Regions from separate parts of the Thiomonas islandica genome, predicted to be linked through region 1. Evidence: predicted binding sites of a transcription regulator. Region 1 holds the regulator's gene; the other holds the start of a gene.
What was found. The regulator LexA, encoded in region 1, represses DNA repair genes until DNA is damaged. The targets are predictions, from matches to a motif close to ACTGTATNNNNATACAGT.
Positions count from the first base shown of each region.

Region 1 (9,922 bases):
GCGGAACGTCGGAACACCTCGGCGCACCAGGCGTATTCGGTACTGGGTGATTTGAGAAACTTGCGCCGCGCCGGCAGGTTGAAAAATAGTTGTCGCAGGGTGACCCGGGTGCCGGGCTGCGCCGCAGCAGGCTGCACATTGCCGACCTGTCCGCCGCTGGCGCGCAGCATCGCACCCAGCGCATCCGCACGGCGGCTGATGATCTCGATCTCGCCCACCGCAGCCATGGCCGCAAGCGCTTCTCCGCGAAAGCCTAAGCTGGCAGCGCGGTGCAGCTCGTCCAGGTCGACGATTTTGCTGGTGGCATGCCGTTGCAGCGCAAGCGGCAGCTCGTCCGGCGGGATGCCGCAGCCGTCGTCCTGCACCTGCACGCTGGCCAGGCCACCCTGTTCGAGCCACACGGTGATGACGGTAGCGCCGGAATCGATGGCGTTGTCGAGCAGTTCGCGCAGCGCCGAGGCCGGACGTTCGATGACTTCGCCTGCGGCAATCTGACTGATGAGCACGTCCGGCAGCGGACGAATCGGACGTTGGGGTTGCGGCAAGACAGGATGTTGCGGGCAGGGCGCAGGAGGGACGGACAACTGCGCTCAGTATACTTTTCAAGGGGGTCTCAGTCTGGGCTCAGTGTCCGCTGGCAACATGCCTGAGCTTTGTGTCTGCGCAGGTCCGGCTTGCTTGGGCAGAAGGCTGGGTCGGAGAAAACCTCTCTTTTCCTTCTTTGCATGAGCGCAACGGGCGCGACTGTGCCAGCCATCCGCTGGCCCGACGCGTCGATGTGCTGCGGTCCGCCGCGTTGACTGACTTCCTCTGCCATCCTCAATCTTTTGCGCACTGGCGCCTGCGCCGCATGGAACTGCACCACCTGATCGATCTCATCCTGTACTTCGACGTGCATCTGGCGCAGCTCATCTCGGCGTACGGGCCGCTGGTCTACGGACTACTGTTCGGCATCGTGTTCGTCGAGACCGGGCTGGTGATCATGCCCTTCCTGCCGGGTGACTCGATGCTGTTCGTGGTCGGCGCCTTTGCCGCCACCGGCGCGCTGAGTCTGCCGGGCGTCATGGCGGTGCTGTGGCTCGGGGCGGTGCTGGGCGACAGCCTGAACTATCAGATCGGGAAGGCGATCGGCCACAAGGTCTTCTCCTGGCCGGATTCGCGCTGGTTCAACCGCCGGGCGTTCGACAAGGCGCATGCGTTTTACGAAAAATACGGCGGCATCACCATTGTCGCGGCCCGCTTCATGCCGTTCATCCGCACCTTTGCTCCGTTCGTTGCCGGAGTTGCGGAAATGTCCTACGGCAAGTTCCTCGTCTACAACATGATGGGCGCGACCCTGTGGGTCGGGGTGCTGGTCATGGCCGGCTATTTGTTTGGCAACATGCCGTGGATCAAACACAATTTGGGCATACTGACCCTGGGCATCATCGTGCTGTCACTGCTGCCGGCGGTGTGGGGCTGGTGGAAGTCGCGGCAGCGGGCTCCCGCGTAGCCTTCAGCCCAGCGCACCGCGCACCAGCCCCACGGCCAGACCCTCGATGGCGAAGGGTTGGTCCGGCGTGACGCGAATGGGCGCGAACTCCGGGTTGGCGGGCAGAAGCTCGATGTGACTGGCCAGGGTGCGCAGGCGCTTGACCGTGACCTCATCGCCGATGCGCGCTACCACGATCTGCCCGTTTTCCGCGCTGCAGCAGCTCTTGACTGCGAGCAGGTCGCCGTCGAGGATGCCGATGTCGCGCATGCTCATGCCGCGCACCCGCAGCAGGTAGTCAGGACGGGACGAGAATGCGGCCGGGTCGATCAGCAGCGTCTGCTCGATATGCTCCTGCGCCAAGATGGGATGCCCTGCCGCCACACGCCCAACCAGCGGCAGACAGAGCTGCTCGGCGCCGGGCAGCGCAAGCTGCTGCCCCAGGCCGCCAGGCGGCCGGGCACGCTGCGCTTCGACGATGCGGATGCCACGCGATGCCCCCGGCGTGAGCTCGATCACGCCCTTGCGCGCCAGTGCCTGCAGATGATCTTCGGCGGCGTTTGCTGAGCGAAAGCCCAGCCGCGTGGCGATTTCGGCCCGGGTCGGGGGGTAGCCAAGTTCGCGCACCGACAACACGATCAGATCGAGGATTTCCTGCTGGCGGGCGGTGAGCTTGGTGGCGGGACGGCGCATGGATGAAGGCTCAGGCGGTTGCACAATGCAGCAATCCGACCGCCACCGGGCGGTGCGATCGGGCAACATGCTGATCTGCCCGCCACTGTAAATCAAAACAGCTGTGATGCAAAGGAGTTTGGCATGCAAACCCCACATTCAGGCGTTGCGCAGGCAGGCGTCGTGGTTCTCGGCACAGGCGGCACGATCGCGGGTGTGGCCACCGGAGATCCCAGCCTGCACGGGTATACCGCCGGGGTGCTTGGCGTGGACGCGCTGCTGCAGCGCGTGCCGATGCTGCAGCGCCTGGCACAACTGCACACCGAGCAGGTGGTCAATATCGACAGCAAGGACATGGACTGCGCGACCTGGAGCTGGCTGGCCATGCGCGTGTCGCACTGGCTGGCGCGACCGGAAATCGCCGCCTGCGTCATCACCCACGGCACCGACACGCTGGAGGAAACCGCGTACTTTCTTCAGTTGGTGCACCGCAGCGACAAACCGGTGGTGCTGACCGCAGCGATGCGCCCGGCCACGGCGCTGGATGCCGACGGCCCGCAGAACCTGCTCGACGCTGTCCGGGTTGCGGCGCATCCGCAGACGCGCGGTCTGGGGGTGGTCTGCGTGCTGCATGGACGCATCCACGCCGCGCGTGATGTGATCAAGGCGAACCCTCACCGCATCGATGCCTTCAGCTCAGGCGAGCGGGGCCCGTTGGGCGAGATCGACGGCGACCGCCTGCGGCTTTGGCGCCGGCCCGAGACGGAGCCTGGCGCGCCATTTGCCATCCCGCCTGCCGATGCCTGGCCGCGCGTGGACATTGTGCTCAGCCACGCCGGCGCAGACGGTGCCCTGGTGCGCGGCTTGCTGGGCGACGTCCGGCTGCAGCCGCCGCTGCGCGGACTTGTGGTGGCCGGCACCGGCGCAGGGACGGTGCATCAACACCTGCAGGAGGCGCTGCAATGGGCCAAGCAGCAGGGAGTGCGGGTGCAGACGGCCCCTCGCATCGGGCCTGTGCGCGGTGGCGCGGCAGACGGGCTTACTGCGGTCAAGCTGCGGGTGCGGATGTTGCTCGAGCTGGCGACATCAGGCTGAGTGCTGCAGGCTGTGCGGCAGCCAGATGCGCACCTGCAGCCCGCCCCCCTCGGCATTGCTGATGTCCAGCCGGCCGCGCATCGCGGCGATGGTCTTGTCGACGATGGACAGACCCAGCCCAGTGCCCTTGGCCGACGTGCGGGCCGCATCTCCACGGAAAAATGGCCGGGTGAGATGAGCGAGCTGATCCTGCGGCACGCCGGGGCCGTGATCGCGTACGGTCAGCAGCACCGAGTCGATGCAGGGTTGCAGGCTGATGTCCAGATCGGTGTGCACCTCGCCCGGCGTCAGTGCATAGCGCTTGGCGTTTTCCACTAGATTGACCACGATGCGCTGCAGTTCCAGCGCATTGGCCTGCACCAACGGCACGGTCGGGGCGCGCAGGTGCAGCACCACGGTCTCGTCCTTCTGGTAGCGGTCGCGCACGAAATCGATCAGGGCGTTGAGGTCGACCGGTTCGAGCTTGGGCGCGATGCTGCGCGCGTATTCCAGAAACTTGCTGATGATGCGGTCGGCCTGCTCGATGTCGTCGATGATGTTCTGGCGCGACTGCTCGTCGGGCACGCTGAGTTCAGCCTCCAGCCGCAGGCGTGCCAGCGGTGTGCGGATATCGTGCGAAATGCCCGCGAGCATCAGCGCGCGCTCCTCCTCGACTTCCTGCAGGCTGCGCGCCATACGGTTGAAGCCGCGGTTGACCTCGCGGATCTCGCGCATGCCCGAGTGTTCATCGAGCATCTGCGAGTAGTTGCCAGCTCCCACCCGGGCAGTGGCCAGCCGCAGGTCGCGCAGCGGCTTGTTGACAAAGCTGGCGATCACCGCGGCGCCAATGAGCGCCAGCAGCGTGGCGATCGCTCCCCAGCTCGCCCAGGTCTCGCTCAGCGACGGGTCGATGCGCGAGCGGTCGAGCAGCAGCCAATAAGGATCGCCCTGGATCTGAAAGCCGATCCACAGGCCCGGGCGATCGTTGACCGCATCAGCGAACGTGAGATCCTCCTTCAGCCGGGAATCGACCGCGACCTCTAGCCGGTGGGTGAAGTCGGTGTGGTTCATCGGCGTCCACCGATCGCCCGGATTGCGCGGGTAGATGTAAATGCCTTCTTTTTTCGCCAGTTCCTCGAGCAGCGAAACGCGGTATTGCGGATCGGAGTGGATCAACGCCAACCGGGTCAGGTCGATCAGGCTGGTGATCTGCCGCGCGGTCTGCGCCACCTGTGGCCCGAGTTCGAGCAGGCGAAAACTCTGAAACCAGGTCGCCAGACTTGCGCTGACCAGCAGCACGATCAAAAAGAAGGTGCGCCAGTACAGCCTGCCAAACAGGCCGCCGATCCAGCGCCCCAGGCGCGCGAACACGCCGCCCGGGGTCGTGAATTGCGCAGGCGCTGCGGGGCTGGCTTCGGCCTCAGCTTTCGGAACTGTCGGGGACGAAGACATAGCCCACGCCCCAGACCGTCTGGATGTAGCGCGGGTGCGCCGGGTCGGTTTCGATGATCTTGCGCAGCCGCGAGATGGCCACATCCAGACTGCGGTCGAAGGCTTCGTAGTCGCGACCGCGGGCCAGCTCGGCTAGACGGTCGCGCGACAGTGGTTGGCGCGGGTGACGCACCAGCGCCTTGAGCATGGCGAATTCACCGGTGGTCAGGCTGACGGCTTCGCCGTTTTTACTGAGCTCGCGCCGCGCCAGATCGAGGCTGAACGGACCGAACACCACGGTCACGTCCTCGCGCGACGGAGCGCCCGGCAGTTCGGGCGAGGGCTGGCGGCGCAGCACCGCGCTGATGCGCGCCAGCAGTTCGCGTGGGTTGAACGGCTTGGGAAGGTAATCATCGGCACCGACCTCCAGGCCGATGATGCGGTCGACATCCTCGCCCTTCGCGGTGAGCATGATGATCGGCGTCTGATCCTTGGAGGCACGCAGACGCTTGCAGATGGATAGGCCGTCCTCACCCGGCAGCATGAGGTCGAGCACGATCAGGTCGAAGCGCTCCTTGACCATGATGCGTGACATGGCCTTGGAATCCTCGGCCACGAACACCTCGTAGCCCTCCTGCGAGAGATAACGACGCAACAGATCGCGGATGCGCGCATCGTCGTCGACAACCATCAGCTTTTTCGGTTTTTCGTGGTCCATGGAAGCGTCTTCTCGAATTGAAAACCGGGTCAGGCACGGCGGCCAAGCGTCCTCGCAGCGACGTGTCAGCTTAACGCTTGTTACAGAGTTTACTGCGGGCACGCGCGGTTTCGCCCCAGGTCGATTCGATAATTTCAATTGCAAACTTTGGATACGCTCATGTCTTCGCGGCGCGCTGCGCTCGTCCTTATCCTCTGTGCTGCCTCGTGTGCTGCCGTGCCAGCCGCGGTTTTGGCGGCACGCACTCGCGCCACGGCGCAGATGCCCGCAGCGGCCGACACCAGCCTGCAACAGTCGCGGCAGGGTGCAGTTGCCGGCAGCCGGCTGCGGGCACCGCAGTTTTCCAGTTCGGATGCCTCAGCTGCAGTCGCGCCGCGTGTCATGACGCCGCAAGACCGCCTGAAACTGCGCGAACAGATCCAAAGCACGGAAGCCGGCCGGCTGCCCCAGCCCGAGCCGCGGCTTAACCCCGGATCGAACTGAACCCGTGCCCCTGACCGTGCATGAAGAACTGGCCTGCGTGGAGGGCTGCCGGGTCAAGTGGTTGCAACTGGCTTTCATGCTGGTGCTCGCGGTGTTCGTCGCACTGGCGATGAAGCTTGTGGGCATTCTGCTGACGGTGGCCATGCTCACCATCCCGGCTGCGGCAGCGCGGCGTCTGGCGCGCACGCCGCTGCAAATGGCGCTGGGCGCGGTCGTGATCGGAGCCATGTCTGTCGTGCTCGGCATGCTGGCTTCGCTGCATTCCGACGCGCCATCCGGACCCGCCATGGTGGTGGTTGCGGCGGCCTTTTTTCTGCTGCTGCGCGCGGTGCCGGCGCGGGGGTGAGGGCAGGGCTTTTTCCACGAACCGGGCAAGGGCGCACGTCGTCCGAGATAATCCACAAACTTCTCTCAACAATGCCCCGGGCCGGCGGCCCGGATGCTGTGCCGCCTTACCCGTCACCCGATGAACAAACCCTTCGAAGCCATCCCGGACATCCAGAGCACGATCGACGATCGCCATATCGCCATTCAGCGCGTGGGCATCAAGGGCTTGCGCTATCCCCTGAACGTGCGGTTGCGCGACGGCAGCATCCAGCCGAGCATCGCGCAGGTCACCGCCGACGTGGCGCTGCCGGCTGACAAGAAGGGCACGCACATGTCGCGCTTCGTCGAACTGCTTGAAGCCATGCCCGAGGCGATGGACGGCGCCGCCTTTGCCAACTTGACGCGGCAGATGCTGCCCAAGCTGAACGCCACTGCGGGACGGCTGGAATTTGCGTTCACCCTGTTCCTGCGCAAGACCGCGCCGGTGTCGGGGGTGCAAAGCCTGCTCGACTACGAGGCTGGCTGGATTGCGCAGGCGCGTGGTGAGCAGATCAAGTTGATCGCCAGGGTCGTGGTGCCGGTCAAGTCGCTGTGCCCGTGTTCGAAGGAAATCTCGGACTATGGCGCGCACAACCAGCGCTCGAACATCACCATCACCGCCGAGCTGCTGCAGCCGGTGGCGCTGGAGGAACTCATCCGCATCGCGGAAGAAGAAGCCTCGTGCGAGATCTGGGGCCTGCTCAAGCGTCCGGACGAAAAGTACGTGACCGAGCACGCCTACGAGAACCCCAAGTTCGTCGAGGATCTGGTGCGTGATGTGGCCGCACGGCTCAATGCCGACCCGCGCATCGGGCATTACGTGGCCGAGGCGGAGAACTTCGAGTCCATCCACAACCACTCGGCCTACGCGCTGATCGAGCGCGCCTAGCGTGCATCGCGCTGCGCCTTGAGACGGTAGATCAGATCGAGCGCCTGGCGCGGGGTCAGGGCGTCGGGGTCGGTGGTGTCCAGGGTGTCGAGCAGGTCCTGCACCGCGGCGGGAACGGCGGGCATGGCTTGCTCCTCCCGCATCGCCAAGGCGTCGCTGTCTGCCGGTGCGGCAAACAGATCGAGCTGCGCCTGCTGCTGCCGGTGCTGACGCTCCAGCGCATCCAGTCGTTTGCGCGCATCGCGGATCACAGCAGGTGGCACCCCGGCGAGTTGTGCCACCTGCACGCCATAGCTGCGGCTGGCCGGGCCCTCCTGCACCTCGTGCAGGAACACGATGCCCTGCGGGGTTTCCGCCGCGCCGACATGCACATTGGCCGCGTGTGGATGGCGCTGCACCATCTCGGTCAGCTCGAAATAGTGCGTGGCAAACAGGGTCAGGCTGCGGTTGCGGTCGTGCAGGTGCGCGGCGATCGCCGCGGCCAGCGCCAGCCCGTCGAAGGTGGAGGTGCCGCGGCCGATTTCATCCATCAGCACCAGGCTTAGCGGCGTGGCCTGGCGCAGGATGGCTGCGGTCTCGGCCATCTCGACCATGAAGGTGGACTGCCCACCGGCTAGATCGTCCGAGGCGCCGATGCGGGTGTGAATCGCATCCAGCGGCCCGATGCGTGCGCTGCGCGCCGGAACGAAGCTGCCCACATACGCCAGCAGTGCGATCAGCGCGGTCTGCCGCATAAAGGTGGACTTGCCGCCCATGTTCGGCCCAGTGAGGACCAGCAGGCGGCGCTGCGGGTCCAGCCGGCAGTCGTTGGGAATGAAGCGATCGACCCGGCTTTCGATCACCGGATGCCGCCCGGCCTCGATGTCGATACCCGGTGTCTCCACCAGCTCGGGGCAGACCCAGCCGTAGGTGCCGGCGCGCTCGGCCAACGCGGCGAGCAGATCGAGCAGCGCCACGGCCTGCGCGGCGCGGCGGATGGCAGGCAACTCGGGCTGCAATGTGTCGATCACGCGGTCGAACAACACTTTCTCGCGCGCCAGCGCGCGCTCCTGCGCTGATAGCGCCTTGTCCTCGAAAGCCTTGAGTTCTGGAGTGATGTAGCGCTCGGCGCCCTTGAGGGTCTGGCGGCGGCGGTAATCCGGCGGCACCTTGTCGGTCTGGCCGTGGGTGACCTCGATGAAAAACCCGTGCACCTTGTTGTATTGCACCCGCAGATTGGCGATGCCGGTGCGCGCGCGCTCGCGCTGTTCGAGTTCCATCAGGAAACCGCCGCAATCGGTGTCGATGGCGCGCAGCGCGTCTAGCTCGGGATCGAAGCCGGGCGCGATCACCCCACCGTCACGCAGGTTTACTGCAGGCTCGGGCGCAATGGCGCGGGCGAGCAGTTCGGCGGCAGTCGGCGGCAGGTCGAGCTGCTGGTCGATGGTGCGCAGCGTTGCCGCGCGCTCGAACGCGGCAGCCTGCGCGCGCAGCGCGGGCAGGCGCTGCAGGCCGTCGCGCAGTGCGGAGAGTTCGCGCGGCCTGGCCTGCCTGAGCGCAATGCGCGCAGCGATGCGCTCCAGGTCGGCCATGCCCCGCAGCGCAGCGCGCAGCGCGGGCAGGTCGCCATCCAGCAGCGCCTGCACCGCGGCATGACGGCTGCGGGAGAGGGCAGCATCCCGTGGCGGGGCCTGCAGCCAGTCGCGCAGCAGACGGCTGCCGGCGGCGGTCTGGCAGGTGTCTAGATGCGATAGCAGGGTGGGGCCATCATCACCGCGCAGCGGCTGCAGGATTTCCAGGTTGCGCCGTGCCGCGGCGTCCAGCCGCAGGGTGTGTTCGGCGCGCTCGACCCGCAGGTCGGCCAGCAGTCGCGGCAGCGTATCGCCCTGGGTCTGCTCGGCATAGGTGAGCAGCGCGGCCGCCGCGGCCTGTGCGGCGCCCAGCGCCTGCGCGCCATAGCCGTCCAGATGCGCAACCTGCAGCTGCGCACACAGCTTGCGCAGCCCGAGTGCGGCGTCGAAATGCCAGTCTGGGCGGGTGGTGGTGAAGGGCCACGGCGCCATCTGTGGCAACGGCTGGTTCTGCGGCCACAGCACTTCGGCCGGGGTGATGCGCGCCAGCCAGTCGGGCAGGGCGTCGGCGTTGCACTGTGCCAGCGTGAGCACGCCGCCGCTGAGCGCCATCCAGGCCAGTCCCCAAGCGTCACGTGGCTTTTTTGCCGGGGCAATGGCCAGCAGCACCGCGTCGCGTTTGTCGTCGAGCAGGGCTTGGTCGGTCAACGTGCCCGGCGTGACCACGCGCACCACCCGGCGTTCGACCAGGCCCTTGGTCTGCGTCGGGTCGCCGATCTGCTCGCAGATCGCGGCGGATTCGCCCAGCTTGACCAGCTTGGCCAGATACCCGTCGAGCGCCTGTACCGGAATGCCGGCCATGATGACCGGCTCGCCGGCGGACTGTCCGCGTCGGGTCAAGGTGATGTCGAGCAGGCGCGCAGCCTTTTCGGCATCGGCATAAAACAGTTCGTAGAAATCCCCCATGCGACACAGCAGCAGCGCATCCGGGTACTGTGCCTTGATGCGCAGATACTGCTGCATCAGCGGGGTGTGTTGGTCAAGCGGTGCACTCAATGGAACGATGAACGAACGAAGAGCACGAATGGTGCAATGGGGTGGATGCTGCGGGCGCAGCGGGTCGGTGCCAAGGCGGGTTGCCTGCGCAATGGGCCGCGGCGCGGCAAGCGCACCATCGTACCCTGCCGCCCGTGCCTGCGCCGGCAATGCCCCTGTCGCTGCGGCCCCGACGTACTGCAGGGACAATTCTTTCTTTCTTTCCCGAAGCA
Region 1 covers NZ_AP042391.1:2,233,063-2,242,984, forward strand. The annotation lists gene mutL (DNA mismatch repair endonuclease MutL) at 1-545, opposite strand, end outside; gene ACZ47F_RS10960 (DedA family protein) at 851-1,492, shown strand; gene lexA (transcriptional repressor LexA) at 1,496-2,164, opposite strand; gene ACZ47F_RS10970 (asparaginase) at 2,288-3,238, shown strand; gene ACZ47F_RS10975 (sensor histidine kinase) at 3,230-4,669, opposite strand; gene ompR (osmolarity response regulator transcription factor OmpR) at 4,638-5,366, opposite strand; gene ACZ47F_RS10985 (hypothetical protein) at 5,526-5,849, shown strand; gene ACZ47F_RS10990 (metal ABC transporter permease) at 5,854-6,195, shown strand; gene folE2 (GTP cyclohydrolase FolE2) at 6,316-7,104, shown strand; gene mutS (DNA mismatch repair protein MutS) at 7,101-9,677, opposite strand.

Region 2 (9,922 bases), 1.1 Mb from region 1:
GCTGGTGAACGCGCCACTCCTGCCGCCGCGGCAGCACAGCGCTGCGGTCATGCTCAACCTGCTCGGCGATCTGTGGTTCGATGCCGCGGGCCGGCAGCGCGAGCCGGACTGGGCTGCGGTGCTCGCCCAAGCCGGCGCGCATCTGCACCTCTACGGCAAGCACGCCCCACGTCCTGGCCGCAAGATGGGGCATCTCACCTGCACCGCAGAAACCGAGGCCGAGGCACGCCGCATCGCGCTGCACCTGTGCGGCGTGCTGGGGTTGGAGCCGTTCTGATAAAAATGGCGCAAGTGAACACCGACGCCCAGGTGCGTCCCCGCGAGATCATCGAAGCGGTTCGGCGGCTGGAGGCGGGCGAACTCGTCGGCCTGCCGACCGAGACGGTCTACGGCCTGGCTGCAGACGCCGACAATCCCGAGGCGGTGGCCAAAATCTACGCGGCCAAGGGTCGGCCGGCAGACCATCCGGTGATCGTGCATCTGCACCGCGACGCCGACCTGTTGCGCTGGGCCTCCGAGGTGCCGCAGGCCGCGCGCCGGCTCGCCGCTGCGTTCTGGCCCGGGCCGCTCACGCTGATCCTGCCGCGCCGGCGCGGCGTGGCCGAAGCTTGCGCCGGGGGGCAGGACACCATCGGCCTGCGCTGTCCCGCCCATCCGGTCGCGCAGGCGGTGCTGGCGATTTTCAAGGGCGGGCAAGGCGGGCTGGCAGCCCCCTCGGCCAACCGCTTCGGCCGCATCAGCCCGACCACCGCGGCGCATGTGCACGCCGAACTCGGTGACGATCTGCTGGTGCTCGACGGGGGCGCTTGCGCCCTGGGCATCGAAAGCAGCATCGTCGACTGCACCGCGCAGCCGGCGCGCTTGTTGCGCCCGGGTCTGCTGCAGGCCATCGAGCTGGCTACAGTGCTGGGGATCGCGCCCGACCAATTGCTGCGCGCAGCCGATGACGCGCCGCGGGTCGCCGGAGCGCTGCCCGCGCATTACGCGCCGCGCACCCCGCTGCTGCTGCGTTCGTGGGAGCAAATCTGCAGCGCGTTGCAGCGGGCTCACGCCACGCCAGCGCGCATCGGTGTGCTCGCGCGGCAGGCGCCCCCGGCGGGGCAGACCGCGCTGTGGGTGCAGATGCCAGACGATCCGGCAGCGTATGCGCAAGGGCTGTATGCACAGCTGCGGGCGCTCGATCAGGCTGGACTCGACCAGATCTGGGTCGAAGCCCTGCCGCCAGCGCCCTCCTGGCTGGCGCTGCGCGACCGTCTGGGCCGCGCGGCGCGGGGTTCCGGCGCGGCAGGGGCGTGAGGGCCGCGCTGCACCGCACATGCGTTGCTGCAGTGAAAACCGGCATCCCCGCGTTAACCCGCACTTGTGAGGCGATTTTCCCTCGGCTATGCTGAAGCGAACGGTCGTTCTTTTTTGGGGCCGGCCAGCCTGTGGCTTAGCAGGCCGTTGAAAAACGTCGCGAGGATGGCCAGATGCAAGGCGCACGGCGCGCAGCGACCGAGACATATCAAATAGATAGGCGAGGGAGCGAGCACCGTGCAACGCCGCAGATGGCCCACCGCAGTAGTTTTTCAACGGCCTGTTAGCAGGCGCGTCACAACGTTCGAGGAGATGTTCATGCACAAACGTGTCTGGATTGTGCTGGCGCTGGCCAGTGCGCTGGGTTTGGCCGGTTGCGGCGGGGGAGGCAACCCCTCGCCGCCCACACTGGCGACGGTCAGCAGTGTCAATGCCAAGAGCACCGCGCCGAACACGCCGCCCAACGGAGGATTCAAGCAGGTCGTTGTATTCGGCGACAGTCTGTCGGATGATGGGGCATACACCCTGGCGGCCTTGAGTGTCTACGGCCCCGGCACGGCCGCAAACATTCCGTTTACCGGCCTGCCGTACCCCGCCGGCGGCCAATTCACCGTCAACGGCGCGCCCACCGGCAACTGGACCAATGTCCTGGCCAAGAGCCTGAACCTGAGCCTGACACCCAACTTGATCGGCTATGGCACGCAATATTTTGGCGCGACCGGGGTGACGACCACCCCGGCATATTGCGCCTTTAGCGCCCCGCCGTCATCCGGTCTGGCCAACTGCACTAACTTCGCCCAGGGCGGCTCCCGGGTCAGCGACGCCAACGGCATCGGCCACAGCGGCGGTGCGCTCACCCTGCCGGTGACCCAGCAGGTACAGAACTACCTCACCCAGTTCGGCGGAAGTTTCAACGGCAACCAGCTGGTGACCGTGCTGGCAGGGAACAACGATATTCTCGCCGCGCTGGCGACTGTGAGCGCCTCGGTGACCCAGGCGGTGACCCAGGCCGTGACCAGTGCGCTGCAGCAGAACCCTAACCTCACGCAGGCACAGCTTGCTGCCATCTCTGCCTCGGCGCAGCAAAATGCCACGACCGCGGCAGTGACCAAAGCGCAGCAAACCATCGCGCAGACCGCCGATGCCCTGGCGGCCCAGGTCAACCTCATCACCAGCAAGGGTGCGAAATATGTGCTGGTCTACACCCTGCCGGATTCGTCGCTGACGCCGTTTGGTCGCGGCCTGCCTTACACCGCGGCCAATCCGCCGCAGAGCCCGCCGTCCGGGTATGTGTGCGACAACACCGTGACCTCGACACCGTGCTACCTGCTGTCCAACCTGGTGCAACTGTTCAACCAGCGCTTGCTCAACGACCTGCAAGGCCAGCCGGTCAAGGTGCTCGACGGCTACAGCCTGCTCAACCAGGAAATCACCAACCCCGCGCAGTTCGGCTTCACCAACGTCACCACCCCGTGGTGCAACCCGGCAACCACCAGCTCCCTGCTGTGCAATGTGAACACACCCTACACCGTCGCAGGCGCAAGCGCGGCCAATCTGGGCAGCTGGTTGTTTGCCGACACCCTGCACCCCACGCCCGCCGGCTACCAGGTGATTGCAAACGCTACCCTGCAGGCCATGAAGGGGTTTGGCTGGATTTCGCAATAAGCGCACAGGAGATCCGAGATGACCACACTGCACCGCACCGCGCTTGCCAGCGCACTGGCTCTGGGCTGCCTGGCCTTGCCTGCCGCAGCGCATGCCGACGAGTTTCCGAAAAACATCATCTACCTTGGCGCCGCCTATCTGAACAACCACTCCAGCCTGCCTGATCTGAGCGGCTACAACACGCCGCCCAACCTCAACCTCGCGGTGGGCAATGCCACCACCCTGGGTCTGGGCTATGTGCGCAATCTGCCGGGGCCGTGGAGCTTCGAACTCGCGCTTGGCTACCCGCCCCGGGTGCGCACCTACGCCGAAGGCAGCGGTTGGGGGAGGTTGGCGCGAGTGGGTCTGACCGATGTCGATGTCTACTCGCCCACCGCTTTCATCAACTATCACATCCGCGGCAAGGAGGCGACCTGGGATCCCTTTGTCGGCCTGGGGCTGAACTACACCTGGTTTCGCAACACCAAGGCACTGCCGCCGTTGACCAATCTGCAGGGGCCGACCGACATCCATCTGTCGAGCGACTGGGCGCTCGCCGCTCACGCCGGCATGATCTACCGCTTCAACTCGCGCTGGTCGGTGGTGGGCACCATCGCCTATGCCGATGTGCGCAGCGACCTGACCTCGACCTCGTACACCCCAGATCGTTCGGTCATCACCAGCCAGGCAAAGACCACGATCAAATTCAACCCGGTGATCTATACCCTGGCGATCGGCTATAGTTTTTGAACGCCCGCAACCCGCAGTCCACAGGGGAGCTTCGGCTCCCCTTTTTTGCCGTCGCCCTGTGCCCGACATCTGTTTTTTTGACCAGTCGTGCTACAGTGCCGCCATCCGTCGCTCATCGCCTCGCATCATGGAACAGGGAAAAACCGTTGTGAATCCGGAAAAAGCCAAGGCGCTTGCCGCCGCGCTGTCGCAGATCGAAAAGCAGTTTGGCAAGGGCACCATCATGCGCATGGACGACGGCGAGGCGCAGCGCGACATTCAGGTGGTGTCCACCGGCTCGCTGGGTCTGGACATTGCGCTGGGTGTGGGCGGCTTGCCGCGCGGCCGGGTGGTGGAAATCTACGGGCCCGAGTCGTCGGGCAAGACCACGCTGACCCTTCAGGTCATCGCCGAAATGCAAAAGCTCGGCGGCACCTGCGCGTTCATCGACGCCGAACATGCGCTAGACGTGCAATATGCTTCCAAGCTCGGTGTGAACCTGCCCGATCTGCTGATCTCGCAGCCGGACACCGGCGAGCAGGCGCTGGAAATCGTCGATGCGCTGGTGCGCTCCGGCTCGGTGGACATGATCGTGGTCGATTCTGTCGCCGCGCTCACGCCCAAGGCCGAGATCGAGGGCGAGATGGGAGACGCGCTGCCCGGACTGCAGGCGCGACTGATGAGCCAGGCCTTGCGCAAGCTCACTGCCAATATCAAACGCACCAACTGCCTGGTGATTTTCATCAACCAGATCCGCATGAAAATCGGCGTGATGTTCGGCAACCCGGAAACCACCACCGGCGGCAACGCGCTCAAGTTCTACTCCTCGGTGCGGCTGGACATCCGTCGCGTCGGCTCGATCAAAAAGGGTGAGGAGGTCATCGGCTCCGAGACCAAGGTCAAGGTGGTCAAGAACAAGGTCGCACCGCCGTTCAAGCAGGCCGAATTCGACATTCTCTACGGCGAAGGTGTGTCGCGCGAGGGCGAGATCATCGACCTGGGCGTCCTGGCCAAAGTGGTCGAAAAGTCCGGCGCCTGGTACGCATACAACGGCGAGAAGATTGGCCAGGGCAAGGACAATGCGCGGGAATTTCTCAAGGCCAATCCCGAGGTCGCGCGCGAGATCGAGAACAAGATCCGCGTCAATCTGGGGGTGCCGCAGGCCAACGAAACCCTGGCCGCCAGCACGGCGGACGACATGCAGGACTGACGCGCGGTGCGGCAGAGCCCGGCCGGCGTATTGCGCCATGCCCATGCCCCGCCCGCAACCTTCGCTGCGCGCTCGCGCGCTGCGCTATCTGGCGCAGCGCGAGTACAGCCGCCTCGAACTGCGCCGCAAGTTGGCACGCGACTGCGACCAGCCGGAGACGATCGACGCGCTGCTCGACGAGCTGGAGCGGGCCCGCTTGCTCAGCAGCGAGCGGTTTGCCCAGTCACTGATCCACAGACGCCGGCAGCGCTACGGCAATCTGCGCATCGCGCAGGAACTCGGCAGTCATGGTCTGGACGCTGAAACTGCCGCGGCGGCATTGCAGGCGATGGCGGGCGACGAGCTGGCGCGGGCGCAGGCCGCCTGGGCACGCAAATTCCACGCCCTGCCAAGGGATGTCGCCGAGCGGGCGCGCCAAGCGCGCTTTCTCACCCAGCGCGGCTTCAGCAGTGACACGGTGCGCGCCGTGCTGCGCGGTGTGGCGGCTCCTGAGGATGAGCTAGACGTCGATGCCTGATTTGCTGCAGCGCAGCGCGCTTGCTACACTGATTCTTGCGCCATATCAAAAAAACTCCGTTTCATGCGCGAACTCTCTGCCGATTCCCCTGCGCCTATCCGCCGTCTCGTTCACCGCCGCAGCATCGAGATCGAGTGCTATGCACGCGACGACGGGCTGTGGGATCTGCAGGCGCAACTGCGCGATGTGAAAACCCGCGACATGACCCTGTCCGAGCAGTTGCGACCCGCGGGAACTCCGGTACATGACCTGTTGCTGGTGGTGACCATCGACAGCGCGCTCGACATCGTTGCTGCGCGCTCGCACACTCTGGCCAGTCCCTATGCGACCTGCGGCGATCACGAGGATGCCTATCAGCGGCTGGTTGGCCTCAATCTGCTGCGCGGCTTCCGTGCCGCGGTGCGCGAGCGCCTCGGCGGCGTGCTCGGCTGCACCCATCTCACCGAACTGACGCAGGTGCTGCCGACCGCGGCCATTCAGGGCTTGGCCGGGATGGTGCAGATCTCACTCCCACTGAACGAACCAGATCGCCCGCCGCAGATGCCCTATCAGCTCAACCGTTGCCACGCTCTGCGGCTCGACGGCCAGGCGGTTGCCCGGTTCTATCCACGATGGGCGCAGTCCGCGGCGCCGCAGCGCGCCACAGGCAAAATCCCCATTCCCCAAATCGAGGACGAGACGACATGAAAATCCACGAATATCAGGCCAAGCAACTGTTGCGCGAACACGGCGTGCCGGTGCCTCGCGGCAAGCCGGCGTTCACGCTCGACGAGGCCGTGGCCGTTGCGCAGGAGCTCGGCGGGCCGGTGTGGGTGGTCAAGGCGCAGATTCATGCCGGAGGGCGCGGCAAGGGCGGCGGCGTCAAGCTCGCGCGTTCGCTCGACGAAGTGCGGCAGCTCGCCGGACAGATTCTGGGCATGCAGCTGATCACCCATCAAACCGGGCCGCAGGGGCAGAAGGTGCGGCGGCTGCTGATCGAGGACGGCGCCGACATTCGCAAGGAGTATTACGTCGCCGTGCTCACCGACCGCGCGACGCAGAAGGTCGCCGTCATGGCCTCGAGCGAGGGCGGCATGGACATCGAGGACGTCGCCGCGAAGACGCCGGAGAAAATCCTCAAGGTGTTCGTCGATCCGCTCATCGGGCTGCAGGACGTGCAGGCGCAGGAACTGGCCGCCGGCATCGGCATCCCGCTGGCCTCGCAGCCGCAGGCGGTCGAAGTGTTCAAGCGGCTCTACCAGTGCTACATGGACACCGATGCCTCTCTGGTCGAGATCAACCCGCTGATTTTGGAAGGCAACGGCGGCATCAAGGCGCTGGATGCCAAATTCAATATCGACGACAACGCGCTGTTGCGTCACCCCGACATCGAGGCGCTGCGCGATCTGGACGAGGAGGACCCGGCCGAGGTCGAGGCGCACAAGTATGACCTCGCCTACATCCAGCTCGACGGCAATATCGGCTGCCTGGTCAACGGCGCCGGGCTGGCGATGGCAACGATGGACACGATCAAGCTGTTCGGCGGCGAGCCTGCCAACTTTCTGGACGTAGGCGGTGGCGCCACCACCGAGAAAGTGACCGAGGCGTTCAAGATCATGCTGCGCAACCCGCATGTCAAGGCGATCCTGGTCAACATCTTCGGCGGGATCATGCGCTGCGACACCATCGCCGAAGGCGTGATCGCCGCCAGCCGGGCGGTGGGACTGAAGGTGCCGCTGGTGGTGCGCATGAAGGGCACCAACGAGGACATCGGCCGCAAAATGCTGGCCGATTCCGGGCTGCCCATCATCAGTGCCGACACCATGGGCGAGGCGGCGCAGGCCGCAGTTCGCGCTGCGCAGTCCTGAGCCGTACTCCCACAGAACACGAGGACAACATGGCCATCCTGATCGACAAAAACACCAAAGTCATCACCCAGGGCATCACCGGCAAGACTGGACAGTTTCACACCCGCATGTGCTGCGACTACGCCAACGGCAAGAACTGCTTCGTCGCCGGTGTGAACCCGAAAAAGGCCGGCGAGGATTTCGAGGGCATTCCGATCTACGGCACCGTGGCCGAAGCCAAAGCGGCCACCGGGGCGACCGTGTCGGTGATCTATGTGCCCCCGGCAGGCGCAGCCGACGCGATCTGGGAGGCGGTGCAGGCCGATCTCGATCTGGTCGTCTGCATCACCGAGGGCATTCCGGTCAAGGACATGCTGCTGGTGCGCAACCGCATGAAGGCCAAGGAAGCCGCTGGCGGAAAAAAGACCCTGCTGCTCGGGCCGAACTGCCCCGGGCTGATCACGCCCGACGAGATCAAGATCGGCATCATGCCCGGTCACATCCACCGCAAGGGGCGCATCGGCATCGTCTCGCGCTCGGGCACGCTGACTTATGAGGCCGTCGCGCAGGTCACCGAACTGGGGCTCGGGCAGAGCAGCGCAGTGGGCATCGGCGGCGATCCGATCAACGGCCTCAAACACATCGACATCATGCAGGCCTTCAATGACGACCCCGACACCGACGCGGTGATCATGATCGGCGAGATCGGTGGCTCCGACGAAGCCGATGCCGCGCTGTGGTGCAAGGAGCACATGAAAAAGCCGGTGGTCGGTTTCATCGCCGGAGTCACCGCCCCGCCGGGCAAGCGCATGGGGCATGCCGGCGCGCTGATCTCCGGCGGGGCCGACACCGCAGAAGCCAAACTGGCCATCATGGAGGCCTGCGGCTTTGCGGTCACGCGCAACCCGTCCGAAATGGGCAAGCTGCTCAAGCAAGTGCTGCGCAGTTGATTTGCCGTTTTGGCGTTTGGGGCGGGACGCGCCAAGGTTCCCTGGCGCGCACCTGCCAGGCGCGCTGAGCATGCGGCCCTCCCGCACTGTGTGGGGGAGGCGGGGCGGGCACGCGGGGGCAACGCGCGCATGCAGGGCGTGCGCAGGCGCAAACGCTATGATGTGCGGCCAGTCCCGATGGGACCGTAGATCGACCTTTCGGGGCAGCCACAGGCATGGAGCACTATTTCACCGTCGAGTTTCTGTCGGCCATTGGGCAGATCGTCCTGATCGACATTCTTCTCGGCGGCGACAACGCCGTGGTCATTGCGCTGGCCACGCGCAAGCTCCCGCCGCACCAGCGCAGGCTTGGCATTCTGTGGGGCACGGCCGGTGCCATCGGGCTGCGTGTGGTGCTGATCTTTTTTGCATTGACTCTGCTCAAACTGCCGCTGCTCAAAATCGTCGGCGCCCTGTTGCTGCTGTGGATCGGGGTCAAGTTGCTGGCGCCGCAGGACGAAGAGGGGCATGCCGACGTGCAGGCGGCGGATCGGCTGTGGGTCGCGGTCAAGACGGTCATCGTCGCCGACTTTGTGATGAGCCTGGACAATGTGATCGCCATCGCCGGGGCGGCGCAGAATGCCGGGGAGCAGCACTCACTTGCGCTGGTGGGGTTCGGCCTGCTGCTGAGCGTGCCCATCATCGTCTGGGGCAGTCAGGTCGTGATCCATTTGATGCAGCGCTTTGCCGTGATCATCACCCTGGGCGCGATGCTGTTGGGCTGGATCGCTGGCGGATTGATCGTGTCCGATCCGCTGACCGAGCGCTGGGTCGAGAACCTGCCACTGGCGCAATATGCCGAAAAAATCGCCGGGCTGGCGGGTGCGCTCGTCGTCTGGCTTGCCGCCAGGCTGGTCTACCGTCGGGCACCCACCTGAGCAGGCGGCAGGTTGAACCACATGCCCATGACAGCGCCGTTGCTGCGATACGACATGCTCAGCCTGACCCATCCGGGCCGGGTGCGCGAACACAATGAGGACGCGGTCGCCTTCGATGCGCTGGCGCAGGTGGCGGTACTGGCCGACGGCATGGGCGGCTATGCGGCCGGCGAGGTGGCCAGCGGCATGGCCACGGCGCAGATCTGCGCCCGCATCGCCCGCCTCAAGGCAGACTATCCCAGGCTGACCGCGCTGGATCTGTCCGTCGAGCTGCGTGCTGCCGTCCGGCAGGTCAATGGTGACATCCTGCGCGCTGCGCGCAGCAACCCGCAGTTTTCCGGCATGGGGGCCACGCTGGTGGCGGTAGCGTTCACCGGCAATGTGGCGGTCGTCGCCCATGCCGGCGATTCGCGCGCCTACCTGCTGCGGCAGGACCAGCTGCGCCTGCTCACGCGCGATCACTCGGCGCTGCAGGAGCAGATCGACATGGGCTTGATCCTGCCAGAGGATGCGCAACGCATCGGCGGCAAGAACCTAGTCACCCGCGCACTCGGCGTCGACGCCCAGCTCGAGCCGGATGTGGCGATGCATCCCATGATGGCGGGGGACATGCTGCTGCTGTGCTCGGACGGCTTGAACGATATGTTGTCTGATGCAAGAATCGAAACAGTGTTGCGGCAACACACTGGGCAACCCGCAGCGGCGGCGCGCCAGCTCATCGAGCAGGCCAACGCGGCCGGGGGGCGTGACAATGTCTCGGTGATCATGGTGACTGCCCGCAACCCGGGTTGATGCTCGTCTGCTCTCACCGATTCGACTGTTTTTTCAAACGG
Region 2 covers NZ_AP042391.1:396,082-406,003, reverse strand. The annotation lists gene ACZ47F_RS01890 (5-(carboxyamino)imidazole ribonucleotide synthase) at 1-277, shown strand, start outside; gene ACZ47F_RS01885 (L-threonylcarbamoyladenylate synthase) at 283-1,296, shown strand; gene ACZ47F_RS01880 (SGNH/GDSL hydrolase family protein) at 1,615-2,961, shown strand; gene ACZ47F_RS01875 (OmpW/AlkL family protein) at 2,980-3,690, shown strand; gene recA (recombinase RecA) at 3,818-4,879, shown strand; gene recX (recombination regulator RecX) at 4,917-5,396, shown strand; gene ACZ47F_RS01860 (DUF2889 domain-containing protein) at 5,460-6,083, shown strand; gene sucC (ADP-forming succinate--CoA ligase subunit beta) at 6,080-7,243, shown strand; gene sucD (succinate--CoA ligase subunit alpha) at 7,273-8,172, shown strand; gene ACZ47F_RS01845 (TerC family protein) at 8,388-9,089, shown strand; gene ACZ47F_RS01840 (Stp1/IreP family PP2C-type Ser/Thr phosphatase) at 9,111-9,881, shown strand.
Region 2: a site for LexA is predicted at 3,759-3,776, ahead of recA (recombinase RecA). Genes of this name have one in related genera too.